Regions from separate parts of the Rhodoferax ferrireducens T118 genome, predicted to be linked through region 1. Evidence: riboswitches for the same ligand, from Rfam matches in the RefSeq annotation. Region 1 holds a riboswitch; each other region holds the start of a gene.
The links. A riboswitch is a leader RNA that binds a small molecule or an ion and turns the genes downstream of it on or off. The one in region 1 is predicted to bind thiamine pyrophosphate.

Region 1 (7,623 bases):
GTCAGTCTGGGCATGGTCGATGAGAAAGGCCATCCTTGCGTCTGCCAGAACTCGCTGGACGCTGTCAGCGACCGTGATTTCGCCATTGAATTCACCGCGGCCGCCTCGCTCTGCATGGTGCACATCAGCCGCATGAGCGAAGAGCTGATTTTGTGGATGAGCCAGAACTTTGGCTTTATCAAAATCGCCGACCGCTTCACCACCGGCAGTTCCATCATGCCGCAGAAGAAAAACCCGGACGTACCCGAACTGGCGCGCGGCAAGACCGGGCGCGTGGTCGGCCACCTGATGGGCCTGATCACCCTGATGAAGGGCCAGCCGCTGGCCTACAACAAGGACAACCAGGAAGACAAGGAGCCACTGTTTGACACGGTGGACACGCTCAAAGACACACTGCGCATCTTTGCCGAGATGATCGGCGGCCAGCTCAACCCCGCCACCGGCATCAAAGAGGGTGGCATCAGCGTCAACCCGCAAGCCATGGAACAAGCAGCGCTCAAAGGCTACGCCACCGCCACCGATCTGGCCGACTATCTGGTCAAAAAAGGCCTGCCATTCCGCGATGCGCATGAGACGGTGGCGCACGCCGTGAAAGCCGCCATCACCCACCAGGTGGATCTGTCGGAATTGCCGCTGGCGGTGTTGCAGCAGTTCAACCCGGGTATTGAGAAGGACGTGTACGAGGTGCTGTCCTTGCGCGGCTCGCTCAATGCACGCGACATTCTGGGCGGGACCGCGCCGAACCAGGTGCGCGCGCAGATCGCACGACACCGGGCAAGGTTGGGTTAAAGAAACTGGCTGCACACCGCAGTCCAGCGAACCGCCATAGGAAAGTCGGGCAAACTATAGGCCATGGACCTTCCAAACATTTCTTTCCGGGAAGCGGATGGACAGGTGTTCTTGCGCTGCGAGCCAGCGCCAGAGCGCCTGCCTGTTGACAGCGCCGCACTGCATACCCTGCTGGCACAAGCCGGGTATGGCGATTGCCTGCTGCACGAAGAGGCGATTGCCAGTGCTGCCCACGATTGCAACACCCAGCAAAGCCCCTTCGAGCGGCTGCTAGCCCAGCGCAGCGACGCCACGATCCAGGTCCACATTGCGCCCGACGAAATGGCAGCCGAGATCAGCCTGAGTCCCGCACACGGCGGCAAGACGATCGCCATGGAAGACCTCATGCGGGCGCTGGCTGAGGCGGGCGTCCTGTTCGGCGTCGACGAAGCGGCACTGCTGCGGGCCTGTGAGCCGGGAGTCTGCGAGCGTGTGCTGGTGGCCCGTGGTGTCAAAGCCGAAGACGGGCGTGACACCGTTTTTGAAGCAATGATCCCGCAAGCAGTGGACCGCGTACCCCAGCTGGATGAAAATGGCCTGATCGACTACCGGGAGCACGGCAGCATTGACTCGGTACAGGCGGGTGCGCCTCTGATGCGCCGCATTCCGCCGACGGCCGGCGTTGTCGGCCATAGCATCCGTGGCCGTGTGCTGGCGCCCCGCCCCGGACGCGACGAGCCTTTTGCCGCCGGACTGACTGGCGCGCAGATGGCCAGCGACGACCCCAACCTGCTGCTGGCAGCGGTGAGCGGGCAACCGGTGCGGGTCAAAGGCGGCATCATGGTGGAGCCGATCCTGCGGGTCGCGGAAGTCAACATGGCGACCGGCAACATCCACTATGACGGCACCGTGCAGGTCGATGGCGACGTCCTGCAGGGCATGAAAGTCCGGGCGAGCGGCGACATCGTGGTCAAGGGCATGGTGGACGGCGGGCTTCTCGAGGCCGGTGGCAATATTCAAGTGACAGGGGGCGTCATCGCCCATGCCAGGCTGCGCGCAGGTGGCTCAGTCAGCGCACGTTTTGCAGAAGGCGCCCATATTGATGCCGGTACCGTGATTGCACTGGACGACATGGCTTTGGAGTGTGAATTGCAGTCACTCAACCAAATCGTCATCGGCGCCGCTTCGCCCACGCGCGGACGCATGTTTGGAGGCTCGGCCACCGCCATGATGCTGATCAAGGTGCCCTTGCTGGGCTCGGCCAAGACCGGTGTGACGCAACTGGTGCTGGGCGCCAACGCGGAGCTGCAGGCCAAATACCAGGCGCTGCAAGAGCGCATCGCCAAAGAAAAATCGATTGAAGAGAACCTGGAAAAACTGGCCAAGCAACTGACGGCCGCGGGGGACCCCAAGGGACTGTTGGAGCGTGTCAAGGCCTCCAGAGTGCACGCCGTGCAGGTTTGGGGCCAATCCCTGGTTGAACAAGTTGAGCTGGAAAAGCAAATCGCGCTGGGACGCGCCGCCAAGCTTGAGGTGAGCGTTGGCGTGGCCGGGGCGGTGGACCTGCGCTTTGACAAACTGATGGCACGGCTGCGTCAGGAATCCGGCGCCGGCACCTTCTGCGTTGACGAGCAAGGGCAAGTGGTGTTCATCAACACCTCGGGACAGGCGCTACCAATCACTTCGTGACACCAGCGGCGCAAACCAGTCTTTTTTAGCGCTGGCTGCGGCCGCAGTGATCAAGCCGGACTGATCGGGATGTACATCTCTCCACCGGCTAGTCTGAACTCCTCGGACTTGGTTTGCATGCCAGACTGCAGCGCCTGCTCCTCGCTCACGCCGCGGGTCTTGGCGTAGTCGCGCACCTCCTGCGAGATTTTCATGGAGCAGAACTTGGGTCCGCACATGGAGCAGAAATGCGCCACTTTCGACGAGTCCTTGGGCAAAGTTTCGTCGTGAAAGTTGCGCGCCGTGTCGGGGTCAAGCGACAGGTTGAACTGGTCCATCCAGCGGAACTCGAAGCGTGCTTTGGACAGCGCGTCATCACGCGCCCGCACGCCGGGATGACCCTTGGCCACGTCGGCCACATGGGCTGCAATCTTGTAGGTGATGATGCCCACTTTGACGTCGTCGCGATCCGGCAAACCCAGGTGTTCCTTGGGCGTGACGTAACACAGCATGGCGGTGCCGAACCAGCCGATCATGGCCGCGCCAATGCCGCTGGTGATGTGGTCGTAGCCGGGCGCGATGTCGGTGGTCAGGGGCCCCAGGGTGTAGAACGGCGCTTCGTGGCAAGCTTTTAGCTGCTCGGTCATGTTGGCCTGCACCATGTGCATCGGCACATGGCCGGGGCCTTCGATCATCACCTGCACGTCCTGCTGCCAGGCTTGCTGCGTGAGTTCACCCAGGGTGCGCAATTCGGCGAACTGCGCTTCGTCATTGGCATCGGCACCGGAACCGGGGCGCAGGCCATCGCCTAATGAGTAGCTCACGTCGTAGGCCTTCAGGATTTCGGTCATTTCATCAAAGTGGCTGTAGATGAAATTCTCTTTGTGGTGGGCAATACACCACTTGGCCATGATCGAGCCGCCGCGCGACACGATGCCGGTCATGCGATTCGCCGTGAGGTGGATGAAGGCCAGGCGCACGCCGGCGTGCACGGTGAAGTAATCGACGCCCTGCTCGGCTTGCTCGATCAACGTGTCGCGGAAGATTGCCCAGGTCAGGTCTTCGGCCACGCCGCCGACTTTTTCCAGCGCCTGGTAAATCGGCACGGTGCCGATCGGCACCGGCGAGTTGCGCAGAATCCAGTCGCGCGTGGTGTGGATGTTGCGGCCGGTGGACAGGTCCATCACGGTGTCGGCGCCCCAGCGCATCGACCACACCAGTTTTTCGACTTCTTCCTCGATGCTCGATGTCACGGCCGAGTTGCCGATGTTGGCGTTGATCTTGACCAGGAAGTTGCGGCCAATCACCATCGGCTCGACTTCGGGGTGGTTGATGTTGGCCGGGATGATGGCGCGGCCACGGGCCACTTCATCGCGCACGAACTCGGGCGTCATGATCTTCGGGATGTTGGCGCCGAAGCTGTTGCCCGCCAGCCGTGCTTCGCGCTCGGCATTGCCCAGGTACTGCTCCATCCACGCCAGCTTCTGGTTCTCGCGGATGGCGACGTATTCCATCTCGGGGGTGATGATGCCGGATCTAGCGTAATGCATCTGCGACACGTTGGCACCGGCTTTGGCGCGGCGCGGCGTGCGCTGCAGGCCCGCAGCCTGCACGCGCAAGGATGCCAATGATTCAGAGTCGCCATTCTTCAGTCCATCGTCCAGTGCAAAGGGCGTGCGGCCGGTGTAGGACTCGGTGTCACCACGCGATTCGATCCAGGGACTGCGCACCGAGGGCAGGCCCTGGCGCACGTCGATGTTGGCATTCGGATCGGTGTAGGGGCCGGAGGTGTCATACACCACGACGGCCTCGCCGTTGCTCTGCATGATTTCACGCATCGGCACTTGAATATCGGCTTGCGTGCCGGGCACGTAGATCTTGCGCGAGGCCGGCAGGGGCTCGCGCGTGAGGCTCATCAACTGGCTGAATTTGTCGGGTGCATTCATCGCGTGGTCTCCTGAAGCTGAAATGAGGAAGTGCTCCGGAGAACAGTCCATCAACTCAGCGAACAGGAAAGACAGCGCGACCCGACAGAGGGTAGGAATAATGCAGTCTGGCGCTTCTTACGCCGGTATGAACCGGATCAAGTTCGCGGGTTCGGTCGACCATCTCAGCGCCATCACAGCGCACCCCGGGCAGGGCGGAGTTTAAGCGATCCGGCTGAATTGTCGTTGCCTGGGCACACGGCCAACTCAGTTAGCTATTAATTAGATAGCATTTTGGGTAGAAGGCACGGGGGCTGGAGGCCAAAACGGCATCAAACCATGGGCACACCGGCCGCAGGGTCTGCGCCGACCGTGACCATGGACGCACGATAATCAAACTTGGATCCACATCCACATGGAGTGTTGACTATGGCAATGTCTCATTTGGCCGCAGGCCAGACCACCAATGTTTTACCGCTCGGAAGCGCCTTGGCGAATGCACGTACCACGGCGTTATTCAAGTCCGAGCAGCTCGAAGTCATCCAGCTGGTGCTCCCGGCCGGCAAATCGTTTCCACCGCACAAAGTGGCCGGTGAAATCACCATTCAGTGCCTGGAGGGAAGCGTCGAAGTCACGATTGAAGACACGCCCCAGACCCTGAAAGCCAATCAACTCATGTATGTAGCAGGCGGTGTTCAGCATGGCCTGACCGCACTCGAAGACGCGTCAGCCCTGGTCACGATTGTGTTGCGCAAGTAGCGCGGGTTGAGGTCTCGCCAACCGGGCTGGTTAGCAAGTGTTGCAGCGATGGCCGTCACACCAATGACGAGCGCTGCTTTTTCATCTTTCAATCACGCCGCTACTTTGAGATTTATCAAGGGTTCCATCATCAACCGGTTCAGCATTTAATTCTCCGTGATTCACAATTGCTTCAGATTCAAGAATCCGAATGAAGCGCACGGCCACCTTGGGATGGGGAAGTCCCTTTCATCCGTCAGGCGTCACCCCTGAACACGCACGATTCCATGACAACCCGGAAAGGAGAACGTATGAAGCTACCGATCCACGCTGGCCTGTTGTTCGCGGCCCTGTTCATGGCTTGGCCATCGATGGCGCAACAGGAGAGTATTGCAAGACCCGAAATGATCTTGAAAGAAGATGTGTCTGGCATGCCCAAGGGCGAAAAGCAGCAAGTTCGCGTCCTGACGGCAAACTTCAAGCCCGGCGACAAGACCGTGTTCCATACGCATCGATTTCCGGTCACAGTATTCGTCCTGGACGGCGCATTCACGTTAGCGCTGGAGGGACGTGCGCCGGTTGTCCTGAAGACGGGCCAAGCATTCGTGGAGCCGCCAAACGTCAAAATGACCGGTTACAACCGCAGCAGTACCGAGCCGCTTCGGGTGCTGATCTTTTATGTGAGTGATCCAGAAACACCTTTCCTTGACCCGACGCAGTGATTCTGGTTTTGGCAAGCGGCGGAACCATTGCAGCGTATGTCTGGGATTACGCCGGAAAGATGGAACTCATGCGCCTCTTCCGGGATGCAGCGGTAGAGCTCAATCCGGATGCCGCGAGGATGGATGAAGGAATTCGTTTTCCACTCTGCCATCCAGAGGCGCTCATGGCGCTCTTCGCCGGCGCCGGACTCCATGGCGTAGAAGGGACGGCCATCGACGTGCCGACGCCGTTCGCAAGTTTCGACGACTACTGGCAGCCCTTTTTGGGCGGTCAGGGACCGGCTCCCGCCTACGCCATGTCACTCGATGAAAACACAAGAACGCGCATACGGAACCGCATACGAGAGCTAATCGCCGTCCAGGCCGACGGCTCGATCTCGTTGACCGCCCGGGCTTGGGCTATCCGCGCAACCGTTGCAAAATAGGCGATGTCCAACCCGACGTTGCACCGGACCCACCGCATGCTGCACACCTGGACGGCCCCTCCCCCTGCCAGCCCCCTCACTCCCAACCATGCCAACCCAAGCCTACGCCCTCTTCCCCACGCCCATCGGCCACTGCGGCATCGCCTGGAGCGAGCGCGGGCTGACCGGTGTGCAGCTGCCCGAGCAGGACGAGGCCGCGACCCGCGCGCGCATGGACCGCAGGTTTCCACAATGCAGTGAAGCTATTGCACCACCCCAGGTACAAGAGGCCATCGACGCTGTGATGGCCTTGCTCAGTGGCGCGCTCCAGGCGCCGGTGGACTTAATGAACGTGGTGCTCGACATGGACGGTGTGCCGCCGTTTCACCAGCGTGTTTACGAGTTGGCGCGCCGCCTTTTGCCGGGTGAGACCGTCACCTATGGCGACATCGCCCGTCAGCTGGGCGACCCCGGCGCGGCGCGCGCCGTAGGGCAAGCGCTGGGCGCCAACCCGTTTGCACCGGTGGTGCCGTGTCACCGAGTGCTCGCTGCCGACGGGCGGGCGGGCGGCTTCTCGGCCCATGGCAATGTCACGACCAAGCTGCGTTTGCTGCTGATTGAGCATGCCCAATTCAACGGGCCGGGTTTGTTTGATGACCCGGTGGATGCGCAGTTGTCCTAAGCTGGCAGATGGCAAGTTTTTGCTATTAATTCAGGAGCTACTCACACAAAGCGTGCGCGGGCTAGAGGTCAAAAACATTTGAACCTTTGAAGCAGGCAAGCCATCCGCGTCACGATGGCTTGGTAGTTGCCGGCGCATGCACATCGCCGATGCGCGTCAGGCCGCCCAGGTCAGTGATCCGGATGTGGCGGGTTTTGACTTCGAGCAGGTTCAGCTTCTGGAACGCAGAGAAGGTACGGCTGACGGTCTCCAGCGTCAGACCCAGATAACTGCCGATGTCGGCCCGTGTCATCCTTATTCGAAACTCGCTCGGCGAATAGCCCCGGGCCGACAGCCGTTGCGACAGGTTCAACAAGAAGGCTGCCAATCTCTTCTCGGCCGTCATGCCACCCAGCAGCATCAGCAAACGAAGTTCACGCACGAGTTCGCGACTCATATGCTGCATCAGCGTGCGCTGCAATTGGGCATTGTTGCCCGCCAATTCGGTCAACAGTGCGTAGGAAACGGCGCAGACCTCGCTATCTTCCAGCGCGGTGGTGCTGCTGGCGTGCTGGCCTTCAGCCACGCCGTCCAGCCCAATCAGCTCTCCCGCCATGTGAAAGGCACTGACCCGCTCGGACCCATCCGACGTCTTCAGGCTAGATTTCAGGTTGCCACTGCGCACCTCGTAGAGGTATTGGAACGGTTGTCCCTCCAGGTACAAGTTCTGACCGGCC
Region 2 (7,623 bases), 880 kb from region 1:
TATTTCTTCGCAACATCCTGATACGCCGGACCCACCAATTTTTTGTCGACGGTATGACAGGCCAAACAATTCTTGGATTTGGCAAGCGCCAGATCGGCCCATGCAGGAAGAGTTACCGCGACAGCGGCAATTAAAGCGAGAATGGAACGTTTAATCATTGACACCTTATCGGTTGGCTTAAAGCTGATAAACGCCATTGTATTGATTGGCGTTGACACTCACCGCCGTAATGACATGCAACAAATGACAGGATTTTGATATGTATTTATTAGGACTGGGGCTGGCTTTTCTCGTCATGAAGTATCTGGAGGTCGGCCCAGTGGCGGCATGGAGTTGGTGGGTTGTTCTGGCGCCCTTTGGCCTCGCCGTGCTCTGGTGGGCATGGGCTGACAACTCCGGCTACACAAAAAAGAAAGCGATGGAACGTGAAAATAGTCGCAGGCAGGATCGAATTGACAGAAACCGGGAAAACCTCGGAACTTCCACCAAGAAGAACCGGCGTTAAGGGCTCAAGCAGCGAGCAGAACCGCTCAAAAAAAAATCAAGATTTACGCGGTCGCATGGCAATCGGTGCGTAGCCATGGTTAAGCGGTCCACTGCCCTTGCCGGTACGCACCTGTGCACCCGCCTGCAAGGCCTCGCGCACAAAGTTGCGGGCCTGTTGCACGGCATCGGGCAGTGAAGCGCCCAGGGCCAGATAGGCCGCGATGGCCGACGACAGGGTGCAGCCGGTGCCGTGGGTGTTGGGACTGTCAATGCGTGGCGCCTCCATCCAGAGTTTTTCACCGCCGGCGCTCAGCAGCAAGTCCATCACGTTGTGGCCCGGCAAGTGACCCCCTTTGAGCAAAACAGCGCGCGCGCCTTTGGCCAGCAAGTCAAGTGCCGCCCGCTCCATATCTTGCTTTGAGACCAGGGGGTAGCCCACCAGCAGCGCGGCCTCATCCAGGTTGGGGGTGATCACTGCAGCGCGGCCAAATAGCTCGCGCACCAGCACCTCGATCGCAGCGTCGTCAATCAACACCGCCCCACTGGTGGCCACCATCACCGGGTCGAACACCACATGGTGCATGGCATGCCGGTCAATCGCCTGGGCGACCGTTTGCACGATTTCCGGCGAGTGCAACATGCCGATCTTGACCGCATCAGCGCCAATGTCTTCCATCACGGCGTCAATCTGGTCGCGCAGCATCTGCGGCGGCACGGCATGGATCGCGCGCACGCCGCAGGTGTTTTGCGCCGTGAGCGCGGTAATGGCGGTCATGCCGTAGCAACCCAGCGCCGAAAATGTTTTCAGATCAGCCTGTATACCCGCGCCACCACCGCTGTCTGAGCCTGCAATGGAAAGAACCCGGGGGTACTCAAATTTGAATATATTGGTAATCATCAATTAGTCCTCGCTTGTCGGGTCTCGATCAGACCGCGTCGATGAGTTGTCTCAGCCTGAGCGCCGCCACACAGGGGTCTTGCGCCGCACACAGCGCGCTCACCACCGCCAGCCCATCGGCACCGGCCAATAGCACCTCGCGCGCGTTGCCAACATGAATGCCCCCAATCGCCACCAAGGGTACGGTTGTCGCCCGCCGGACCTGGCGCAAGCCCTCCAGTCCCCACGGTGGCAAGGTATCGGTTTTGGTGGGTGTGGCAAAGATCGGGCTGACGCCCAAATAATCCACCGGCAGCTCGGCACTGCGCGCAACGTCTTCCAGGGTCTCAACCGACCAGCCGATGAAGACCTCGGGTGGCAACAGCCGGCGCGCCTGCGTCACCGGCATATCGCTCTGCCCCAGATGCACACCCTGCGCGCCACAGGCCAGCGCAACGTCAATCCGGTCATTGATGACGAGTGGAATGCCATGCGGCGCGAGCAGATCCTTCAATGCCAGCGCTTGGGCTAAAAAATCACGGGTATTGAGTTGCTTCTCGCGCAGCTGCACACAGGTGACGCCGCCTTGCACCGCCGCGGCCACCACATCAGCCAGCGTACGGCCACCGGCGCAGAACTGGTCGGTGACCAGATACAAACGCAGTGCCTGCAAGCGCACGTCGTGTGCCAAGGTGCTGGCGCCTACCACTGAGCGACTTCGAGTTTCAGCCGCTGCTCAAAAGTGCCCTGGTCAAGCAGCTGTAACTCGTCCAACAAAGCCATTTGCAAGCTGCCGACACCCTTGCCACGTGCGATTACCTTTTCCGCCGCCACTTCACCCACCACGCCCAGCAAGGCCATCGCGGCCACTGTGGCGCGCCAGGCATCGGGCTGCACGGCACAAAAAGCGCCAATGAGTGCGGTGGCCGAGCACCCCACGCCGGTGATACGTGTCATCCACGCATGCCCGTTGGACAGTTGCGCCCAACGATGGCTGGCATCCAGAATATGGTCGATTTGCCCACTGACGCAAACGACGCCCTGAGTCCGCTGGACCAAGGACTGGGCCGCGCCCAGCGCATCGGTGGCGGCGGCGCTGCTGTCCACACCGCGGGTCTGTGCGGCGGAGCCTGCCACGCTCATGATCTCCGAGCCGTTGCCCCGCACCACCGTCGGCAAGGACGTCATCAAAAGCTGTTCAATGGCTTCGTTTCGGTACTTGGTGGCACCTGCCCCCACCGGGTCCAGCACCACGGGAATGCCTCGCTTGGCGGCAGCGCGCAGCGCCAACTGCATGCTCTCGATCCAGTACGGGTCCAGCGTGCCAATATTGAGCACCAGAGCCTGGGCAATGCCCACCATGTCAGCCACCTCTTCATGCGCGTGCGCCATGACCGGTGACGCCCCGGCCGCCAACAGCACATTGGCATTGAAATTGATCACCACCAGGTTGGTGATGCTGTGCACAAGAGGAGAGCGGTCGCGCACCGCGCAGACATCAGACCAAAGATCAGAAAATGAAAGTTTTGCGGCCATGTGGTTCCTGAAAAAAGAAGACATGGGCCAGACTGGCGAGGAAGGAAAAAATGAAGCTTCCCTACGCTGGTACGACCCAGATCAGGTTCAAAGAGTATGTCTCAGTCACCCGCAGGCGACACCTCTAGCAAGCACGGATTATCCCCGAATTCATCGCTGATTTGATGACATTAATGGGCCGCGGCCACAGCCCTGTCAGCTCAATCACTTCAGGCGGGGGCTGGAACCAGAAAATCGCGGCTGATACTGACACCCAGGTCGTTCACGCGGTCCAGAAACTGCGTCAAGAAGGCATGCAGTCCGGTCGCCAGAATTTCATCAATACGCCCATACTGAAGACTGGCCCGCAGCTTGCCCGCCCGGCGCTGGGTTTCGCCCGATTGCTCACTGCCCACCAACTCCAGATTGCTAACCACTTCGTTCATGCTGGCGTGCAGCGAGCGCGGCATGTCGGCCCGCAAAATCAACAGTTCGGCCACACGTTCGGGCTTGATGATGTCACGGTACACCTTGCGATAGACCTCAAAACCCGACACGCTGCGCAAAATCGCGCTCCAGTGGTAGAAGTCGTACTCCGTCGCCTTGCCATTGGACGCATCAGAAGGGTCGCTTTGCAGCGCATAAAACTTCACATCCACCAGACGCGCCGTGTTGTCGGCGCGCTCCAAAAAAGTGCCCAGCCGCATGAAGTGCAGCGCTTCGTCCATCAGCATAGTGCCCACCGTGACGCCGCGCGACAGGTGCGAACGGAACTTGACCCATTCAAAAAACTGACCCGGATCGCGTTCAAACTCGCCCGACTTGATCATGCGTTTGACCTCCAGCCAAGTCTGGTTCTGCGTCTCCCACACTTCGGTGGTGAGCGTGCCGCGCACCGCCCGCGCATTTTCGCGCGCTGCACTCAGGCACGAGACGATGCTCGATGGATTGCTGTCGTCCTTGACCATGAAATCCATCACGTTGCGAACATTGATCCCGCCATGGGTTTGGGTGTAGCTCGGCAGCAACTCACTGATACTCAGCAAGCCTTTCCAGCCCACTTGCGCCGCCGCATTGGATTGGGGCAAGAGTGAGGTCTGGTAATTCACATCCAGCATGCGGGCCGTGTTCTCGGCCCGTTCGGTGTAACGCGACATCCAGAACAGGTGATCGGCAGTGCGTGACAACATGAAATTTCTCCTTGTGCTCAGGACGACCGGGTTTGAGGTTGATTCTGGGTCTGCGTGGCGGTCGACGCCCCGGACGGTGTTGGCAAAGCGGCGGTGCGGGGCGTTTCGTCCGTCTCCAGAACCCAGGTATCTTTTGTACCGCCGCCTTGTGACGAATTGACGACCAGCGAGCCCTCTTTCAGCGCCACGCGGGTCAAGCCGCCGGGCACCATCTGCACCGTCTTGCCGCTCAGAACATAGGGGCGCAAATCGACGTGGCGCGGCGCAATGCCACTCTCCACAAAAGTGGGGCAGCTCGACAGGCTGAGTGTCGGCTGCGCAATGTAGCCACTTGGGTTGGCCAGCACCGCTTTTCGGAAAACTTCGATCTCGGCGCTGGTGGCGGCCGGTCCGACCAGCATGCCATAGCCACCGGCCCCATGTACCTCTTTGACCACCAGCTCCTTCATGTGAGCCAGCGTATAGGCCAGATCGTCCTTGTTGCGGCACATGTAGGTGGGCACGTTGTTGAGAATCGGTTTTTCACCCAGATAGAACTCGATCATCTTGGGCACGTAGGGGTAGATCGACTTGTCATCGGCCACGCCGGTGCCCACCGCATTACAAATGGTCACGTGGCCCGCGCGGTACACGTCCAGCAGGCCGGCGCACCCCAGGGTTGAGGTGGACCGGAACACCGTGGGGTCCAGAAAGTCGTCATCCACCCGTCGATAAATCACATCCACCCGCAGCGGGCCGCGCGTGGTGCGCATGTAGACAAAGTTGTCCTTCACCAGCAGGTCTTGCCCTTCGACCAGTTCCACCCCCATTTGCTGCGCCAGAAACGCGTGTTCAAAGTAGGCGCTGTTGTGCATGCCCGGGGTCAGCACCACCACCGTGGGCTCGGCCGTGGTGGCGGGGCTGCTGTCACGCAGGGTTTCCAACAGCAAATCGGGGTAATGCGCAATCGGCGCCACGCGGTGCGCATTGAACAACGCAGGAAACAGCCGCATCATCATCTTGCGGTCTTCCAGCATGTAGCTCACGCCACTGGGCACACGCAGGTTGTCTTCCAGCACGTAGTACACACCCTCGCCTGCGGCATCGGGCGCGCGCACGATGTCGATGCCCGAAATATGCGAATAGATGTTGTTGGGCACATCCACGCCCATCATCTCGGCGCGAAACTGGGCGTTGTGCTCAAGCTGCTCACGTGGCAGCACCCCGGCCTTGACGATCTCCTGCTCATGGTAGACGTCATGCAAAAAACGATTGAGCGCGGTGACACGCTGTACCAGTCCACGCTCCAGAAAAGCCCAGTCCTGGGCGGCAATGATGCGAGGGATCAGGTCAAACGGAATCAGGCGCTCGGTGCCGGCACCCTCTTCGTCTTTTTCGCCATAAACGGCAAAGGTGATGCCGACGCGACGGAAGATCATCTCAGCCTCTTCACGCCGCTTGGCCATCATGTCGCCGGGTTGGCGCGCCAGCCACTCGTCATAAATCTTGTAGTGGTCCCGAATCTGCGCCCCTTTCGTATAAAACTGGTAGGGCAGCCGGGTATACATCTCGTCGAATTTCTGCATAAACTTGATCGCTCCTGCTTCTAGCTTAGCAAGGTTTGCGCCAATCCAACTTGGTGCACTGGTCTGATTGTTACTTTTTTGTCAACGCGTGGTCTGAGTGAATGGGAAAGACAAGCCCTTGCACCAGCCCAGGTAACCAGCGAACCTCAAACCCAGTCACATTCGCAAGTGAAGTGGCGCAGGTACTGGGGCTGCTTGGTGATCTTCACGCCCCGGATGCTGGCCGCTTTTTGCTTGACCTCGTCAATCACCTCGGCGGCGTAATCGAAGTGGCTCTGCGTGTACATGCGCCGCGGAAACGCCAGCCGCACCAGTTCCATGCTGTGGTAGGTCTCGCTGCCGTCAAGCAGCCGCTTGCCGAACATCACAGAGCCGATTTCAACCCCGCGAATGCCACCCTCCAGATACAGCGCATTGCACAACGCCCAGGCCGGGTAATGTTGAATGGGCATGTTGGGCAGCACCGTTTTGGCATCGATGTAAACCGCGTGGCCGCCGGTGGGTTTGACAAAGCCCACGCCCGAAGCTTCCAGCCGCTCGCCCAGGTACTCTGCCGTGCGCAGGCGGTAGCGCAGATAGTCTTCCTGCATGCCTTCTTCCAGCCCCACAGCCAGCGCTTCCAGATCACGCCCGGCCAGCCCGCCGTAAGTGGGGAAACCTTCGGTCATGATCAGCACATTGCGCACGGCGTCCATCCACTCTTCGCTGCGCAGCACGATGAAGCCGCCGATATTGACCATGCCGTCTTTTTTGGCACTCATGGTGGCCCCGTCGGCGTAACTGAACATCTCCTGCACGATTTGCTTGATGGGGGTGTTTTCGTACCCCGGCTCGCGCATCTTGATGAACATGGCGTTTTCCGAGAAGCGGCAAACGTCCATGATCAAGGGTTTGCCGTAGGCTTTGAGCAGCTTGGCATAAGCGCGGATATTGGCCATGGACACCGGCTGGCCGCCACCGGTGTTGTTGGTCACGGTGATCATGCCAAACGGGATGCGATCGCCCTCGGTTTTGAGCAGCGCCTCGACCCGGGCCAGATCGATATTGCCCTTGAACGGGTAAAGCAGCGCGGGCTGCAAGCCTTCCGGGATGACCAGATCGACCGCCTCGACACCGAGGTATTCCAGATTGGCGCGGGTGGTGTCGAAGTGGCTGTTGTTGGGCACCAGATCGCCCTTTTTGCAGACGGCGGTGAACAACACTTTTTCGGCCGCGCGCCCCTGGTGCGTCGGCACAAAGTGCTGCATGCCGGTGATGCCCTGGATCACGGCCTCTAACCGGTAGAAGCTGCGCGCCCCGGCGTAGCTTTCGTCGCCCTCCATGATGGCGCCCCATTGTTTGGAGGACATGGCGCCGGTGCCGGAATCGGTCAGCCAGTCAATCAGCACGTCTTCGGCGCGCAGCTTGAAGACATTGAGCTTGGCGGCTGCCAGCAGTCGCTCACGCTCGGGTCGGGTGGTCATTCGGATGGGCTCGACGCTTTTGATACGAAACGGTTCAATCAGGGTTTTGGGCATGGTGCATGACAAGTTAGGAATGAAGGCGCAAAGTTATCACCGCCGAAATCAGCGTGGTGTCGGGTATTCCCAACAGATTGCAAAATTTCGTGCTTACAGTAGACGATGCTGCCAATAGCGCAAGCCATCTGATCGCTGGCATCGCAGCTCTTGCGGCAGGGCCGATTGCCAGGTCGCAGCACCACAATGGGGCGAATCGATCACCTGAATGTGACGCTCCTGGTAGCGCACCAAAACAGACTCCGCCGGGTGGCCAAAGCGGTTGCGGTAACCGGCTTGCACCAGCGCAGTCCGCGGCTGCACAGCGTCCAGAAACGCCGCGCTGCTGGAGAATCTACTGCCGTGATGCGGTACCAGCAACACATCGGACCTCAGATTGCCCCCCTCGCTCACAAGCCGGGCTTCCTGCGCCTGCTCAATATCACCCACCAGCAGCGCCGACTGGACGCCATTGGACAGGCGCAGCACGCAGC
Region 3 (7,623 bases), 1.8 Mb from region 1:
GTAGTGCTGCATTTCGGCCGTGTTGGCCGCAAACACATCGAAGTCGCCGCCCTGGTTCGCGCTGATCTTTTGCCGCAGCACATCATCGGAACTGACGAAGCTCACCTCGACCCGCACGCCGTGTTGCTTCTCAAACAACTTGACCAGATCACTGTCGGCGTAGCCAGGCCACGTCAATACGCGCAAGGTTTCCACTGCCTGGCCTGGCAGACTCAATGTCACTAGGACGATGAGCAGCAGTAGGCGCAGGTTCATGGCAAGCTACATATCCATGTCATTCATGGCGGTGGCACCCAGAACTTTTTGGCCACCCACATAAGGACGCAAAGCCTGCGGTACGGTGACCGAGCCATCGGCATTCTGGTAGTTTTCCAACACCGCCACCAGCGCGCGCCCGACCGCCAGTCCCGAGCCGTTGAGGGTGTGCACCAGCTCGTTCTTGCCCTGTGCGTTCTTGAAGCGCGCTTGCAGGCGACGTGCCTGGAAGGCCTCGCAGTTCGACACCGAGCTGATTTCACGGTAGGTGTTTTGCGCCGGCAACCAGACTTCCAGATCGTAGGTCTTGCTGGCACCAAAGCCCATGTCGCCGGTGCACAAGGACATCACCCGGTAGGGCAGACCCAGCTTTTGCAAAATAGCTTCCGCGTGACCGGTCATCTGTTCCAGCGTCTCGTAACTCTTGTCGGGGTGCACGATCTGCACCATCTCGACCTTGTCAAACTGGTGCTGGCGAATCAGGCCACGCGTGTCGCGCCCGGCACTGCCAGCCTCGGAGCGAAAACACGGCGTATGTGCGGTGAGCTTGACCGGCAACTCGGCCTCGGCCAACACCACGTCGCGCACAAAGTTGGTCAGCGGCACTTCGCTGGTCGGAATCAAATAAAGTGCGCTGTTGTCGGGCGCCGCTTCAGCCTCTTGCCCGCCTTTTTTGGCGGCAAACAAGTCGGCTTCAAACTTGGGCAACTGTCCGGTGCCGCGCATGCTTTGCGCATTGACGATGTAAGGCGTGTAGCACTCGGTGTAGCCGTGTTCCTGGGTTTGCACGTCCAGCATGAACTGGGCCAGCGCCCGGTGCAGGCGTGCAATCAGACCCTTCATGACGGTGAAGCGGGCGCCGGTGAGCTTGACGCCCAACTCGAAGTCGAGCCCCAGCGGGGTGCCGATATCAACGTGGTCTTTCACCTCAAAATCAAACGCCTTGGGCCCCTTGCCGTCGGGACTCCAGCTGCGCACCACCACATTGCCATGCTCATCCGCGCCCACCGGCACGCTCTCGTGTGGCAAATTGGGCACGCCCAGCAACAGCGCCTGCAACTCCAGCTGAATTTGTTCCAGCCGGGTTGCGGAGGTTTCCAGCTCAGCCTTCAGGCCCGCCACCTCGGCCATGACTGCATCCGACTCGGCTTGACCGGCTGCGCCCTTGGCCTTGAGCTGGCCAATTTGTTTGCTCAAGGTATTGCGCTTGCCCTGCAACTCTTCGGTGCGCATCTGAATCGTCTTGCGCTCGGCCTCCAAAGTCCTGAAGGTGTCCACATTGAGAAAGGCTTGCGGTGATTTACGGGTCTCGAGACGGGCAATAACCGAGTCGAGGTCTTTTCGGAGGGTGGTGATGTCTAGCATGACAAGATTGTAAATTTTTTGTATCTTGGATTGCCTGAAATTGCTACCACGCGGCCCGCAATTGCCCGTCCACCAGTCGCACGCCGCGCGCGGCCATGGCGCGGGCCTCGGCTTCGTCGTGCGTCACCAGCAGCGTGGCCATACCGGCGGCGGCAATATGCCGGCAAAATTCCTCGCGCAAGCCTTGGCGCAGCTCGGCATCCAGGGCTGAAAACGGCTCGTCCAGCAGCAGCGCACGCGGATTCGTGATCAGGGCCCGCGCCAGCGCGACACGCTGCTGCTCACCGCCCGAGAGCGTCCACACCTTGTGCCGGGCATGATCAAGCAGACCAAAACGCTCCAGCATCCGCGCTGCTCTCGCGCGCGCGTCCGATTTGGCAAGCCGCTGCTCCACCAGCCCAAAAGCGACGTTATCGAGCACATTCAAGTGCGCAAACAGCGCAAAGTCCTGGAACATGAGGGCAAAGTGGCGCCGCTCGGGCGGCACCCGGGTAATGTCCTGGCCATCAAACCAGACGCTGCCCTTGAGTGGCGGTTGCAAGCCCGCCACGATGCTGAGCAGCGTGCTCTTGCCGCTGCCCGATGGCCCCAGCAGGGCCACAATTTCACCGGCAGCCACTTGCAGGTTGATGTCTTGCAGCAGGACCCGATCACCATAGTTCTGACTGATATGGCGCAGCTCAAGCATGAAGAAACGCCCCCACAGCCACAGCACTTGCCGGTGAGCGCCTGCGATCGTGATGATCGGCCGCCGGCCACTCAATCAGCAAGAACGCCAACAAGGCCAACAGCATCAGCAGGCACGCCAGCACCATGGCCTGATCCAGACTGCTCTCCCCCGGGTGACCCAGGCGCTGGTAAATCAAGGTCGTGAGCGTGGCCCACTCGGGGCGCGACAAGAATAGCGTCACCGCAAACTCACCCAGCGCCGTGGCGGCTGCAAACGCCATGCCCCGGCGTAAAGCGGGGCGCAACAGCGGCAGGGTGACACGCCAAAAAGTACGCTGCGGACTGGCACCCAGCGTGCGGGCAGCGTGCAGCACATGCGGGGGCAGGCTGTCCAAACCGGCTGACAAGGATTTGGCGACAAAGGGGTAGGCCAGCACGGCGTAGGCTGCCAGTAGCAGGGGCAAACTGGCCGTCCAACTCGGGTACAACAACAGCAGGCCAAACGCCACGGTCACCGGTGACACCACAAACGGCAGAAATGCCGCGGCGCGCCAGGGCACCGAGCGCTCTGCAGCCAGCGCGTGCAGCACACCCAACAGCGTCGCCACAGCCAAGGCCAGCGCAGAAAAGCGCAAGGTATTCCAGAGAGCGCCACGCACCTCTGCATCCAGCACAGTGACCCAAGTGGCCCAACCTGCATCCAGCGCGCGCCAGACGATGGCCAGAACGGGCAGCGCGCAAATCACAAACAGCACCCCGAGCGCCGCCAGCAAGGCCAGCCATTGAGCCATGCCGTGGGGCGGCCTGCGCGCAATGGGTTCCACGCGGCCGGGAGCCGCCAGGCGTTTCTCAAGCAGGGCATAGACCAGCGCCACCGTACCCGTCAGCAGCAGCATCCACAGCGCCAGCACGCTGGCTTGGCCCAGTTGCAGCTCGTGTGCCACCAGGGTGTAAATCTCCACCTCCACAGTGGCGTAACGCTGACCGCCCAGCACCAGGGCCAGGCCAAAGCCGGCAAAGCAATACAAAAACACCAGGCACAAGCTCGACATCAGCCACGGCGCGATCGACGGCCACTCGACCCGCCAAAACGCCCGCCACGGCGTGGCGCCCAACGAGCGTGCCGCCGCCACCTGGCGCGCATTCACCTGGCCGAGCGCATCGACCCCGGCGCGCACCACCAGACACAGGTTGAAAAACAGGTTGCCGTACAGCAGCAGCCAGGGCGTGTTGTGCAGGTTGACACCGAGCCAGCCACCGAGCACGCCGCGCGGACCCCACAGCGCCAACACACCCAGAGCCGCCACCAGGGTGGGCACCACAAACGGCAGCATCAACAAGCGCAGCACCAGCGTACGTCCCGCAAACTGAAAGCGGGCCAGCACCCACGCCAGCGGCAAGCCCAACGCCAATGCCAGCACGCAGGTGATGCCCGCTTGCGCGAGCGACCAGAGCACGCGCCAGCGCAGGTAATCGTCTTGCCAGGGCAACCAAAACGACCATGCCTCGGTAGCGGCTGCACCGGTCAAACTGACATCACCCGCCCACCCGGCCAGCACCAGCCGGCCCAGCGGCGCAATCAGCAGCACCAGCAAAGCAACAGCAGGCAGCAGCCCGAGCCAAACGCTGCGGCGCAACCAGCCAGGCAAGGCGACGGGCGACATCGACTGCCGCGCTACTTGAGCACCACTTTGGTCCAGCGTGCGACCCACTGCGCACCCTTGCCGGCTACCACTTGGGTCGCCGGGGCTTCAAACTCGGTCGGCTCGGCGGCGTGGCGCATCACCTCCGCAAGCGGGGTTTTGGCCTGCACCGGGTACATCCACATCGCCGTTTGCAGGGCCTCTTGCACGGGGGCAGAACGCAGAAAATCGACAAACTTCAAAGCCGTCGCCCGCTGGCCACCCCCTTTGACCAGGCCCACACCTTCCACCTGGCGGAAAACGCCGCCCTTGAGGTTCAGGCTCGCCGTGGGCGACTCTGGCGTTTTTTCCTTGCTGTAAAACACCTCGGCGGCCGGACTGGTGGCGTAACTCACCACCAGCGGGTAGGCACCCTTGTTACGCGCAAAGTCGGTGTAATAAGCTTCGCTCCAGCCCTTGACCACCTTGAGGCCGTTGCCGCGCATCTGCGCCCACCAGGCAAAGGCGGGCTCTTCGCCCATGGCGGAAATGGTGGCCAACATGAAGGCGTAGCCGGTGCTGCTGGTGGCGGGGTTGGGTGTGACCAACCAGTTCTTGTAGGCGGGCAGCGTCAAATCCTGCAAGGTTTTCGGCAAACTGATGCCGCGTTTGGCCACAGCCGCTTTGTCGTAATTCAAGGTCACGAAGCCATAGTCCACCGCCGCCAGCGCAGCCCCCAGATTGGCATCGGGCGCTTCGGCGGTCTGGGGCAGCGCAGGCTCCAGCACACCAGCGGCCAGCGCCTTGCCCACCAGCGTGTTGTCAATGCCAAACACCACATCGGCGATGGGTTGGGCACGGGTCAAAATCAACTTGTTGAGCATTTCACCCGCGTCACCGCCCTTGATGATGGCCAGCCGGATGCCGTTTTGCGCTTCAAACTGCGCCAGCAGGGGCTTGGGCAGTGAAAAAGAACTGTGCACCATCACGCGCAGTTCATCGGCCGCACGGGCTTGGGTTGACAGCGAGAACGCAGCCAGCGCGGTGGCGGCCAGCGTGAAAAGACGACGGTTCATGGCAAAGCCTTTCGATGCGCCAACGCACAAAACGCCGGGATGAAGGCCAACCTTCACGCTCCCTACGCTGGCATGATCCAGATCAGGTGAGTGGGGTATTTCTCAGACCATCTTGCAACGGACACCCCCGGTGAACTCGCCATTGTAATGATGCAGTTCAAGCGGCACGGGCGCGGCGCTTGCAGCCAGCGCGGGGCCCATGTTCAGCTTGTGAGTGTCTCAACCGCAAGAATCGCGGCCTGCAGTCGGCGGTCACCCGAGCCAGACACCTCAATACACGGGTGGCGCATGGCGTGAAGCTCGTGCCGCAGCCTGGCGTGAATGGCGGCCCGCGCGGGGTCACCGTCACGCTGCAGGCCATCAGACACCCACGGCATGTCTGGCTGCAAGAGCAGCGTCAAGGCATAGCGGGTATGCAAGACATGGGCGCACTCAAAAAGCGAGGGGTCGGAGAAATAAAAGTCGCTGTAAATCGCGGTGAGCAGCGGCGCACTGTCACAGAGCACATACGGGCAAGCCGTTTGCCGGGCCAGTGCTGCCGCCTGCTCTTCTTGCTCAAACTGGGCACGCATGATCAACACCTGCTCATCAGCCCTGGGCGTGCGGCCCTGCAAGTCACAAAAAGAGCGCAGATGCTCTGGCACCCACAGGCTGGAAAAATGCGCGGCCAGGGCTTTTGCCAACGTCGTTTTGCCGGTGCACTCAGCGCCTATCAGGCAGATGAGTTGCGGGTTGAATCTCACATCACGCACCAAGTTGGTCAGCGGCCCTTCGGCGGTGGGAATCATGTGGAGCGCCCGTTGTTATTGCGCAAGCAGCTATAAACTAAATAGCTAACCCAGGTCCTCGGTATCCTTCAGACGCAAGCCCTTGGGCAGCGGAAACTTGACGGTCTCCGGCGTGCCAGCCATCTTGCGCACCGACACCGCGCCCAGTGCCTTGATGCGGTCAATCACCTGGCGTACCAGGATGTCGGGGGCCGATGCACCGGCGGTCAAACCCACGTGCTGGCGACCCTCAAACCACTGCGCCTGCAATTCGTCCGGGCCATCGACCATGTGGCTTTCGGTGCCGAGCTTGCGCGCCACTTCACGCAGCCGCCTGCTGTTGGAGCTGGTCGGGCTGCCCACCACGATCACGACATCAACCAGCGGGCTCATCACTTTGACGGCGTCCTGCCGGTTTTGCGTGGCGTAGCAAATGTCTTGCTGCTTGGGCTCGCGCACCTTCGGAAACCGTGCCTTGATGGCCGCCGCAATGTCAGCCGCGTCGTCCACACTGAGCGTGGTTTGCGTCACCACCGCCAGTTTGTCGGTCTGCGCCGGGTTGATGCGCGCCACGTCAAGCACACTCTCCACCAGATGAATGCCGCCCTCTAACTGTCCCATGGTGCCTTCGACCTCGGGGTGTCCCTTGTGGCCGATCATGATGAACTCATAGCCTTCCTTATGCAGTTTGGCCACTTCCACATGCACCTTGCTCACCAGCGGACAGGTGGCATCGAACACCTGAAAACCCCGCGCGGCAGCCTCCAGCTGCACCGCCCGGCTCACGCCATGGGCCGAAAATATGAGCGTAGCCCCCGCAGGCACGTCATCCAGTGCTTCGATAAATATAGCACCTTTGGCCTTCAGGTCATTCACCACGTAGGTGTTGTGCACAATTTCATGGCGCACGTAGATGGGAGCACCAAATTTCTGCAGCGCTCGCTCCACAATCTCGATGGCCCGGTCCACACCGGCGCAAAAGCCGCGCGGCTCGGCCAGCAGGATGTCCTGGGGTGCGCTGGCTGTCACAGAATTCCGATCACATGCACCTCAAAGGTCACGGCACGACCGGCCAGCGGGTGGTTGAAGTCAAACAACACGGCGTCGCCCTTCTCATCGCTTCTGAAATCCTGTACCGAACCGGCAAACTTGCCCTTGCCGTCCGGCGTGGGGAACTGCAGCACATCGCCCACCGCATACTCTTCATCGGGCTCACCCATGTCGATCAGTTCCTGGCGCGCCAGCCATTGCAGCATGGCCGGGTTGTGCGGGCCAAATGCGGTGCCCGCAGGCAGCTCAAACGTGGTGTGGGTGCCTTCGGGCAGGCCCAGCAAATAAGCCTCCAGCGTGGGCGAGAGCTCACCGGTGCCCAGCGTCAGCGTGGCGGGTTTGCCGTCAAAGGTGTTGATCACATCACCGACCGGCCCGGCCATGCGGTAATGCAGCGTGAGGAAAGATCCCGGTTGAACCGTGGCAAGTGTTGAAGTCATATCTGAGTCCTGGTTTCAAGTCTGGAGAAGCCCACAAAACCACATTCTGAAGGGATGCGGTGTTTGGCGAATAAACTGCTGCGATTGTAAAAGCCTGCGCCAGGGCACAAACCAAGCCATGCGCTTGACCGCACCCCAAACGCGCCAATTGGCGACAAAGACGCCAGGCACCGCGTCAAAAGCCATGCCGCGCGGCGTCAAACTGGACGGGCATGGCCAGGCTCCGCAACAATTTTTCAGCGACCGCGACGGCGTCATCACGCAGCCCTGTTAGGTTTTGCAACAACACGGTAAATTCATCTCCCCCCCAACCTGGCAGCTGTTTCGGGTTCACGCAAACTGTCGGGCAGTCCGTTGGCTATCTCCTGCAGCGAGCTGT
Region 4 (7,623 bases), 870 kb from region 1:
ATCACCTGGCAAGCGTGTGATGGCAGGCCCAAGCCGGCGTCCACGATCATGGGCACGCTCAGGCGCTCACGCAGGGTGCGCAGCGCGTAGGCGTTGATGGGGCCTTTGCCGGTGCCAATCGGCGCCGCCCACGGCATGATGGCCTGGCAACCTGCGTCCACCAGGCGCTGGCACAGCACCAGGTCTTCCGTGCAATACGGCAGCACGTTGAAGCCCTCCTTGATCAGCTGGCTGGCCGCCTGCACCAGATTCAGGGTGTCAGGCTGCAAGGTGTAGTCGTCGCCAATGAGTTCGAGCTTGATCCAGGGCGTCTCAAACACCTCGCGTGCCATCTGCGCGGTCGTGATGACCTCCTGCATGCTGTGGCAACCGGCGGTGTTGGGCAGCACCGGCGTACCCAGTGTTCTTAGCAGTTCCCAAAACCGGTTAGGTGTATCCGGGTCGCTGACGTTTTGTCGCCGCAGCGATGCGGTGAGCATGGCCGGCTGGGCCAGGCGCAGCGCCGCCTCCAGAATGCGTGGCGAGGGGTAACGGGAGGTGCCCAGCAACAAGCGGCTGTCAAAGCGCTGGCCGTACAGCAGCAATGGATCGGCGCTGGGGGTATCTGCGCTTGAATTCAGGGAGGTCATTGACATGGTGAAAATTTTCTAAAACGTTCCGGGACCCCTATCCGCCAGTGACCGGTGCAATGATGTCGATCCGGTCGTCGCGCTGCAGTCGGGTTTGGCTGTAGCGGGTATGGGGCACAAACTGCAGGTTCACGGCCGCCGCAAAAGGCGCCCGCGCTTGCAGCAACTCAATCGCATCGGCCAGTGTGGCACCCTCAGGGAGAGTGTGCCGGGTCTGGTTGATGATGACGTTCATGGCAATTGGTGGATCGACAGGGCAAAATCGTTCGCCAGCGGCGATGCGCCGGTTTCAAACAGTTCCAGCGCCACATCCAGCAGGGCCGGGGCCATCAGGTAGCCGTGGCGATAGAGGCCGTTGATTTGCATCACGCGCGGGCCCAACTGGCGGATGCAGGGCAGGTTGTCGGGCAAGGCTGGGCGGCACTGGGCGACCAATTCCACAATGCGCGCCTCGGCAAAACCACTGTCCACCGTATAGGCGGCGCCGAGCAGCTCCAGCGCTGAGCGCACGCTCATCGGTGAGAGGTCATCGGACTCAATTTCGGTGGCGCCGACCAGAAAATAGCCGTCTTGTTTGGGCGCAATGTAGATCGGGTAGCGCGGATGGAGCAGTCGCGTGGGGCGCGACAGTTTCACGTGCGGCGCCAGCAGCGTGATGATCTCGCCGCGCACGCCACGCAACGCGGACCACTGCGGGTGCGCACCCAAGCCCCGGCAGTCAAATACCCAGTGGGGCTGCCCCGGCTGCCCCGGGGAGAAGTCGCTGAGGACGCGTGGACTGTTCCAGTGAATCGTCACCTGCAGTCGCTGGAGTTGATGCAGCGTGGCGGCGAGCAACTGGTGGTTGTCCAACTGGCCTTCGCCCGGCAGGTAGAGGCCTTGTGAAAAATGCGCAGCCAGACAGGGCTCCAACCGAGCGATGCCCGACGCATCCAGCGGCTGCGCTATGGGCAGCGTTGGCAGGCGTTGCGCCGTGGCATCAAGCTGGCGTGAAAAGCGTGTTGCCTCAGCCACATCTTGCCGATGCCAGACCACCATCGTGCCCTGCTGCTGAAAGAACACCGGCTCATCGAGTTGCGCAATCAGCGCAGGCCAGCGGCCGAGCCCGTACACGCCCATTTTCACCACCGGGTCCTCGGCGACGGCCGACTCCGCCAGCGGTGCCAACATGGCTGCCGCGGCACGGGCCGCCGAGTTCAGCGCCTCGGGGCCACCCGCATCAAATAATTCAAGCTGGTGACCTGCACGGGCCAATTCACACGCGAGCAAGCGCCCCATCAGACCGGCACCCAAAATAACGATGTTCATGCGGGTTCTCCCAATTGATTCATAGACACGTTGGCGCGTGTCAACCAGGCCAAGCCAAAGGTCAGTGCCAGCGTGGGTAAGGCAGCACCCCATTGCGGCGCCCATTTCGCCAGCAAGTGATAGACCGCAATGCCAGCCAGCCACAGCAAAGCGGCACTGAAGTCCACCTTGCGCTGCATTGGTTGCAAGCGCACTGAAACACCGCTCAGGCGCCCCAGAATAACCCCGTACAGCGGCACAAAAACCGAGCTCAACAACAACAAAAACGGCTCCAGACTGTGCATCGGCAACACCAGCGCCAGGCCCGTGCACAGCAACGCCAGCCCGAGCCCCCATTGCCGCACCGTCCATGACGACTTGATGCTGTGCGCCGACACCGCGCCAGAGTAGACGTCGCCATAGGCGTTGTCAATTTCATCCACCAGGATCAGGCTCAGCGCGATCAGCCCGCCCTGTGCCAGCAGCAGGGCGCTGACCAGATTGACATCGGGCTGCGCCACACTGACCACCATCACGCCGAGTGCGTAACACCAGATGTTGGCCAGCGCGTAGCCGAGCCAGGTGCCGCTCAGGGCGCTGCGGCCTGACTTGCCGTAGCGCGCATAGTCGGCCACCAGCGGCAGCCATGACACCGGCATGGCGATGACCAGGTCCATCGCCGAGAGCATGCCCATGCTGCCATCGCCCTCTCTGGCCCAAAACGCTTCAAGCCCCTTGCTGTGCAGTTGGCCGCCAAACTGCCAGGTCAGCCACAACAGCGACGCAATCACCAGCGGCAGGCCGACCCGGCTGATGACTTTTCGCACCAGCTGCGTCATGGAGCCTGCCAGCAGCAGCGTCAGCACCGCGCCCCACAACAGCGTGGTGACGACGATGCCGCCCGTGCCGTCCAGCGACAGACCCAAAGATTGTTGGGCGATGGCGGCCGTGCCGTCGCGCATCACCACCAGCTCAAAGGTGGTCCAGCCGATGAGCTGGGCCAGGTTCAACAGCACCGGCAAACGTGCAAAGTAACTGCCATAGGTGGCGTGCATCAGGCCGGCGCTGGACAGGCCGCTGTCGCAACCCAGCTTGGCCGTCCAGGCCAGCAGGCCGGCGCCCAGCAGCGATCCCAGCACAATGGCAATGACCGCATCACGGCTGCCCACGGCCGGCACCAGGTAAGCGCCGACCTGCATCACCAGCAGGCCCACGCCCAGGCTGAACCAGAGGGAGGCGTGGTCGTGCCAGCTAAAGACCCGCTCAGCGGTCCCCACTGGCGTTAAAGCCTGGTTGACCTGGTCGGTGAAATTTGTATTTGCCATCTATTTGCTCCATGCAAAAAAGTTGGCAGGTTGGCTGAATCTGAAAACGCAGTTGTGTCAGCAGAGAAGGCGGTGACACCTATGTTCAGACTTGCTTCCCTGCGCGAGGATTACCTCAGTCAGGTTCAAAGGGACTTTCTCAGTCACCCGCTTTCATTAAAAGCCTGGCAACACCCCTAGCGAAATGCGCTCCAGCGAAAGAGCGCGATGCAGATTCTACTCAGTCAAACACCGGCGACTCTACCCCCAACACTTTGTGCAGCTTCGGACTGGTGGTGGTGTACTGCAAAAAGACCTTTTTTTCGGGCGAAATGATCGGCATGGCGCCAAAGGCGGCGAGTGCGCATTCATGAAAGCCACTCAAGATCAGTTTCTTTTTGCCGGGGTAGATGTTGATATCGCCGACGGCAAAAATACCTGGCTCGCTGGTTGAAAACTTCTCGGTGTCCACCTTGAGCTGTTTGCGCTCGATGTCCAGACCCCACTCGGCAATGGGGCCGAGTTTGGGCGACAAACCAAAAAATACCAGTAACACATCGAGCGGCACGACACGGGTGACGCCGTCAGCACCGGTGACTTTGATGCCGGTCAGCAGGCTGTCCTGGGCTTCAAAGCCGGTGACTTGACCCACGATGAACTGCATCTCCAGCGCGTCGCACAGTTCGCGCATCTTGGCCACACTCGCCGGCGCCGCCTTGAAGCCGTCGCGACGATGGATCAGGATCACGCTGGCGGCTTTGTTGGGGCCGTCCTTGACAAAGTCCAGGGCCCAGTCGAGGGCGGAATCGCCGCCACCGACGATGACCAGATTCTTGTCCGCAAAATCGGCCGGGTTGCGCACGCGGTAAAACAATTGCGAGTCTTCAAACACCTCCAGGCCGTCAACCTTGAGGGTGCGCGGCTGGAAGGCGCCCACGCCTGCAGCAATGAAGATGGTTTTGCTCAGGAAGCGTGTGCCCTTGGAGGTTTCTACAAAAAAACGTCCGTCGCTTTGTTTTTCCACCACCGTGACTTCCTGCCCGTAGTGAAAGGTGGCACCAAACGGCGCAATCTGTTTCAGCAGGTTTTGCGTCAGCTCCCGGCCGGTACAGACCGGCACCGCCGGAATGTCATAAATCGGTTTGTCCGGATAGAGCTCAATGCACTGACCGCCGGGGTAGGCCAGCGAATCGACCACGTGGGCCTTGATTTCGAGCAGGCCGAGTTCGAACACCTGAAACAGCCCGACCGGGCCGGCACCGACGATCACAGCGTCGGTTTCTATGGGGTCTTGATGGTTGCGCACCGGCGGGTCAACGAATCAGATACGGCAGCTTGCCGGTCTTGTCTTTCCACTCTTCGGCCTCAGGCAGCGCGGGCTTGCGCTTGGTGATGGTTTTCCAGCCTGGTAACTTGGCCAGCTCGGCGTTGATTTTGGTCATGTGCTGCTGATCTTTGGGCACGTCTTCTTCGGCGTAGATGGCGTTGACAGGGCACTCGGGGATGCAGACGGCGCAGTCAATGCACTCATCGGGGTCAATGGTCAGAAAGTTGGGGCCCTCGCGAAAGCAATCCACGGGACAGACATCAACGCAATCGGTGTACTTGCATTTGATACAGGCTTCAGTGACGGTATGTGTCATGTTGTGTTTTTCGACAAGGTGGGTGAAAAGCAGTGATTTTATTGGGTTTCAAGATCGATTGATCCAAATTGACCTTGCAGGCCACGGGATTACTTGAACGGAGTCAATTGATCAGCACCGCGCCCGAGGTTTTGTGCGAGGCCGTGTCCACCAGCACCAGCGCACCCAGCACCCGGGACTGGCTGAAGGGCCGCGCCGCTATCGGCTCTTGCAGCAGCAGCTCGACATGGCCGATGGCATTCGCGGCCAGCGCCGTGGCGGCTTCTTCGGCCAGGGTGTTGATGTCGAGCTTGTGCACGATGCGCTTGATCCGGGCTTTGACCCAGCGGTGCCCATGCAGCGCCCAATAAACGCGACCCGCGACCAGCGGCTCGTCGTCCATCCAGGCAACGGTGACCTTGAGTTCGCGGCTGGGTGCCAGGCTGGCGCTGGCTGGCACGGTATCGAAATCATCCTCGGCCATCGGGGTCTCTGTTGGAGCAGGTTCAACCGCCAGCAGCCAGTCGCCGCGCGACACATCGACCTCACGGTCCAGCACAATGCCGGCGCTGTGCCCGGCGGCCACCGCGCCGGGTTGGCGCGTGTGGCCCAGCACCTGTGCAATGCTGGCGCTCTGGCCGCTGGGCAACAGTTTGACGGTTTGCCCGACCTGGGCAAAACCGGTGGCGACACGGCCCCAAAAGACACGCCGACCCTGCGAGGTGTCGCTGCTGGAGGAGAATTTTTCGACCCACTGCACCGGAAAGGCCAGCGGCAAGGCGGTATCCGCCGGGGTCACGGGCAACAATTCCAGAATGTCGAGCAGACTCGGGCCGCTGTAGCCGCACCAGCCCTCGGCCGCTTCCACCACGTTGTGCCCCTTGAGCGCAGAAATCGGCACGATCGCCGCCACCTCAATGCCAGCGGCTTGCGAAAATGCTGCCAGCGCGTGGCTGATATTGGCAAACGCCAGTGCGGCCTGGCCCGCCGTCTCGGGCTTGGCCGTGTCTTCCAGCGCATCGAGCTTGTTGACGGCAAACACGATGCTGTTGACGCGCAGCAAGTGGGCCAGCAGCGAATGGCGCCGGGTTTGCGGCAGCAACTCCAGGTTGGGGCTTTGCCATTGCAGTTTGGTGGCATCGACCAGCACCACGGCGGCATCGGCGCTGCTGGCGGCGGTGACCATGTTGCGGGTGTATTGCTCGTGGCCGGGGGCATCGCCAATGATGAATTTGCGCTGCGCGGTGTTGAAGTAACGGTAGGCCACGTCGATGGTGATGCCTTGCTCGCGCTCGGCCGACAGGCCGTCGGTGAACTGCGCCAGGTCCGCCTCGCCGCTCTTGGAGACGTTGGCCAGTTGGTCCAACAGCACCGAGCGGCTGTCGATCAACAGGCGGCCAATCAGCGTACTTTTGCCGTCATCGACGCTGCCGCAGGTGATGAAGCGCAAGGCCGATTGCGTGTCAATATTTATATCATTTCGGCCGCTAGCCCCCGTGGAATAAGCGCGAGCAGCTATTGAAGTCGTAGTGTCCATCAGAAGTATCCGTCTTTCTTGCGCTTCTCCATCGAAGCCTCAGAGGTTTTGTCGTCCATGCGGGTCGCGCCGCGCTCGCTCACATCGGCGGCCAGGGTTTCGATCACGATGTCGTCCGGCGTCGCGGCCCGGCTTTCCACCGGGCAGGTGCAGGTGATGTCGCCCACGGTGCGAAACCGCACGTTGCGTGTTTGCACTTGCTCACCCGGCTTGGCCGGGGTCAAGTCGGTCACCGGCACCAGCAGGCCTTTGCGCTCCACCACCGCCCGTTGGTGCGTGTAATAAAGCGAGGGCAGGGCGACCCGTTCACGGGCAATGTACTGCCACACATCGAGCTCGGTCCAGTTGCTGATCGGGAATACCCGGAAGTGTTCACCTGGGTGCAGGCGAGTGTTGAACAGCGTCCACAGCTCGGGGCGTTGCTCTTTCGGTTGCCATTGACCAAAACTGTCGCGGTGGCTGAAGATGCGCTCCTTGGCGCGCGCCTTTTCTTCGTCACGCCGGGCCCCGCCAATCAGCGCGTCAAAGCGGAATTCTTCAATGGCTTCGAGCAGCGTGACCGACTGGTGCACGTTGCGGCTTTCGCCCGGATGCGCCAGCCGCACGGTGCCACGCGCCATCGAGTCTTCGACGCTGCGCACAATCAGCTCGGCGCCCAGCTCTTTGGCCCGGGCGTCACGGAAATCAGTGACCTCATGGAAGTTGTGGCCGGTGTCGATCATCAGCAGCGGGTAGGGAATGTGGCCGCCGGTTTTGCTGTCCATAAAGGCTTTTTCAGCGCACTTGAGCATCACCAGCGAGTCTTTGCCGCCGGAGAACAGCAAGGTCGGGCGCTCAAACGCGGCCGCCACCTCGCGCAGGATGAAGATGGTTTCTTCCTCCAGCGCATCGAGATGGGCGTTGCTGAGATGGTCAGGGCGGGGGTGGTGCGTCATGGGTTGCAGCAGGTTGGAAAGTATCGGGGCATTCATGTGGGGGCCTTTTCTGGCAGTGGGCTGGCTTTGACATGCAGGCCGCATTCTTTGGCTGTCTCGTCTTCCCACCACCAGCGCCCGGCGCGAAAATCTTCGCCCAGGCTGATGGCCCGGGTGCAGGGCGCGCAGCCGATGCTGGGGTAAAACTGGTCGTGCAGCGGGTTGTAGTCAATCTTGTTGATGGCGATGAAATGCCAGACGTCACCCCAGGTCCAGTTGGCCAGCGGGTTGAGCTTGACGCGGGTGGCATCTGAGGTGTCGATCAGGGGC

Region 2: another riboswitch for thiamine pyrophosphate. It lies ahead of thiM (hydroxyethylthiazole kinase); the one in region 1 lies ahead of thiC (phosphomethylpyrimidine synthase ThiC).
Region 3: another riboswitch for thiamine pyrophosphate. It lies ahead of RFER_RS16435 (thiamine ABC transporter substrate-binding protein); the one in region 1 lies ahead of thiC (phosphomethylpyrimidine synthase ThiC).
Region 4: another riboswitch for thiamine pyrophosphate. It lies ahead of RFER_RS12445 (purine-cytosine permease family protein); the one in region 1 lies ahead of thiC (phosphomethylpyrimidine synthase ThiC).

Annotation. Positions count from the first base shown of each region.
Region 1 is NC_007908.1:1,834,755-1,842,377, reverse strand. Features, by position in the region: gene argH (argininosuccinate lyase) at 1-789, shown strand, start outside; gene RFER_RS08655 (DUF342 domain-containing protein) at 853-2,457, shown strand; gene thiC (phosphomethylpyrimidine synthase ThiC) at 2,508-4,382, opposite strand; TPP riboswitch at 4,479-4,580, opposite strand; gene RFER_RS08640 (cupin domain-containing protein) at 4,791-5,120, shown strand; gene RFER_RS08635 (cupin domain-containing protein) at 5,411-5,821, shown strand; gene RFER_RS08630 (hypothetical protein) at 5,818-6,246, shown strand; gene RFER_RS08625 (methylated-DNA--[protein]-cysteine S-methyltransferase) at 6,335-6,907, shown strand; gene RFER_RS08620 (helix-turn-helix domain-containing protein) at 7,017-7,623, opposite strand, start outside.
Region 2 is NC_007908.1:2,715,736-2,723,358, forward strand. Features, by position in the region: gene RFER_RS12470 (c-type cytochrome) at 1-158, opposite strand, end outside; gene RFER_RS12475 (TIGR04438 family Trp-rich protein) at 260-505, shown strand; gene thiD (bifunctional hydroxymethylpyrimidine kinase/phosphomethylpyrimidine kinase) at 542-1,384, opposite strand; gene thiE (thiamine phosphate synthase) at 1,413-2,072, opposite strand; gene thiM (hydroxyethylthiazole kinase) at 2,066-2,899, opposite strand; TPP riboswitch at 2,941-3,035, opposite strand; gene RFER_RS12495 (alpha-E domain-containing protein) at 3,109-4,068, opposite strand; gene RFER_RS12500 (circularly permuted type 2 ATP-grasp protein) at 4,086-5,633, opposite strand; gene RFER_RS12505 (tryptophanase) at 5,780-7,150, opposite strand; gene RFER_RS12510 (DNA internalization-related competence protein ComEC/Rec2) at 7,244-7,623, opposite strand, start outside.
Region 3 is NC_007908.1:3,594,123-3,601,745, forward strand. Features, by position in the region: gene RFER_RS16415 (extracellular solute-binding protein) at 1-255, opposite strand, end outside; gene serS (serine--tRNA ligase) at 262-1,620, opposite strand; gene RFER_RS16425 (ABC transporter ATP-binding protein) at 1,664-2,308, opposite strand; gene RFER_RS16430 (ABC transporter permease) at 2,301-3,953, opposite strand; gene RFER_RS16435 (thiamine ABC transporter substrate-binding protein) at 3,965-4,987, opposite strand; TPP riboswitch at 5,029-5,126, opposite strand; gene RFER_RS16440 (AAA family ATPase) at 5,191-5,775, opposite strand; gene ispH (4-hydroxy-3-methylbut-2-enyl diphosphate reductase) at 5,821-6,783, opposite strand; gene RFER_RS16450 (FKBP-type peptidyl-prolyl cis-trans isomerase) at 6,780-7,244, opposite strand; gene RFER_RS24180 (hypothetical protein) at 7,369-7,518, shown strand.
Region 4 is NC_007908.1:2,706,774-2,714,396, reverse strand. Features, by position in the region: gene RFER_RS12460 (thiazole synthase) at 1-635, opposite strand, end outside; gene thiS (sulfur carrier protein ThiS) at 667-864, opposite strand; gene RFER_RS12450 (FAD-dependent oxidoreductase) at 861-1,937, opposite strand; gene RFER_RS12445 (purine-cytosine permease family protein) at 1,934-3,241, opposite strand; TPP riboswitch at 3,321-3,429, opposite strand; gene RFER_RS12440 (NAD(P)/FAD-dependent oxidoreductase) at 3,462-4,526, opposite strand; gene fdxA (ferredoxin FdxA) at 4,534-4,863, opposite strand; gene RFER_RS12430 (sulfate adenylyltransferase subunit 1) at 4,967-6,379, opposite strand; gene cysD (sulfate adenylyltransferase subunit CysD) at 6,379-7,350, opposite strand; gene RFER_RS12420 (phosphoadenylyl-sulfate reductase) at 7,347-7,623, opposite strand, start outside.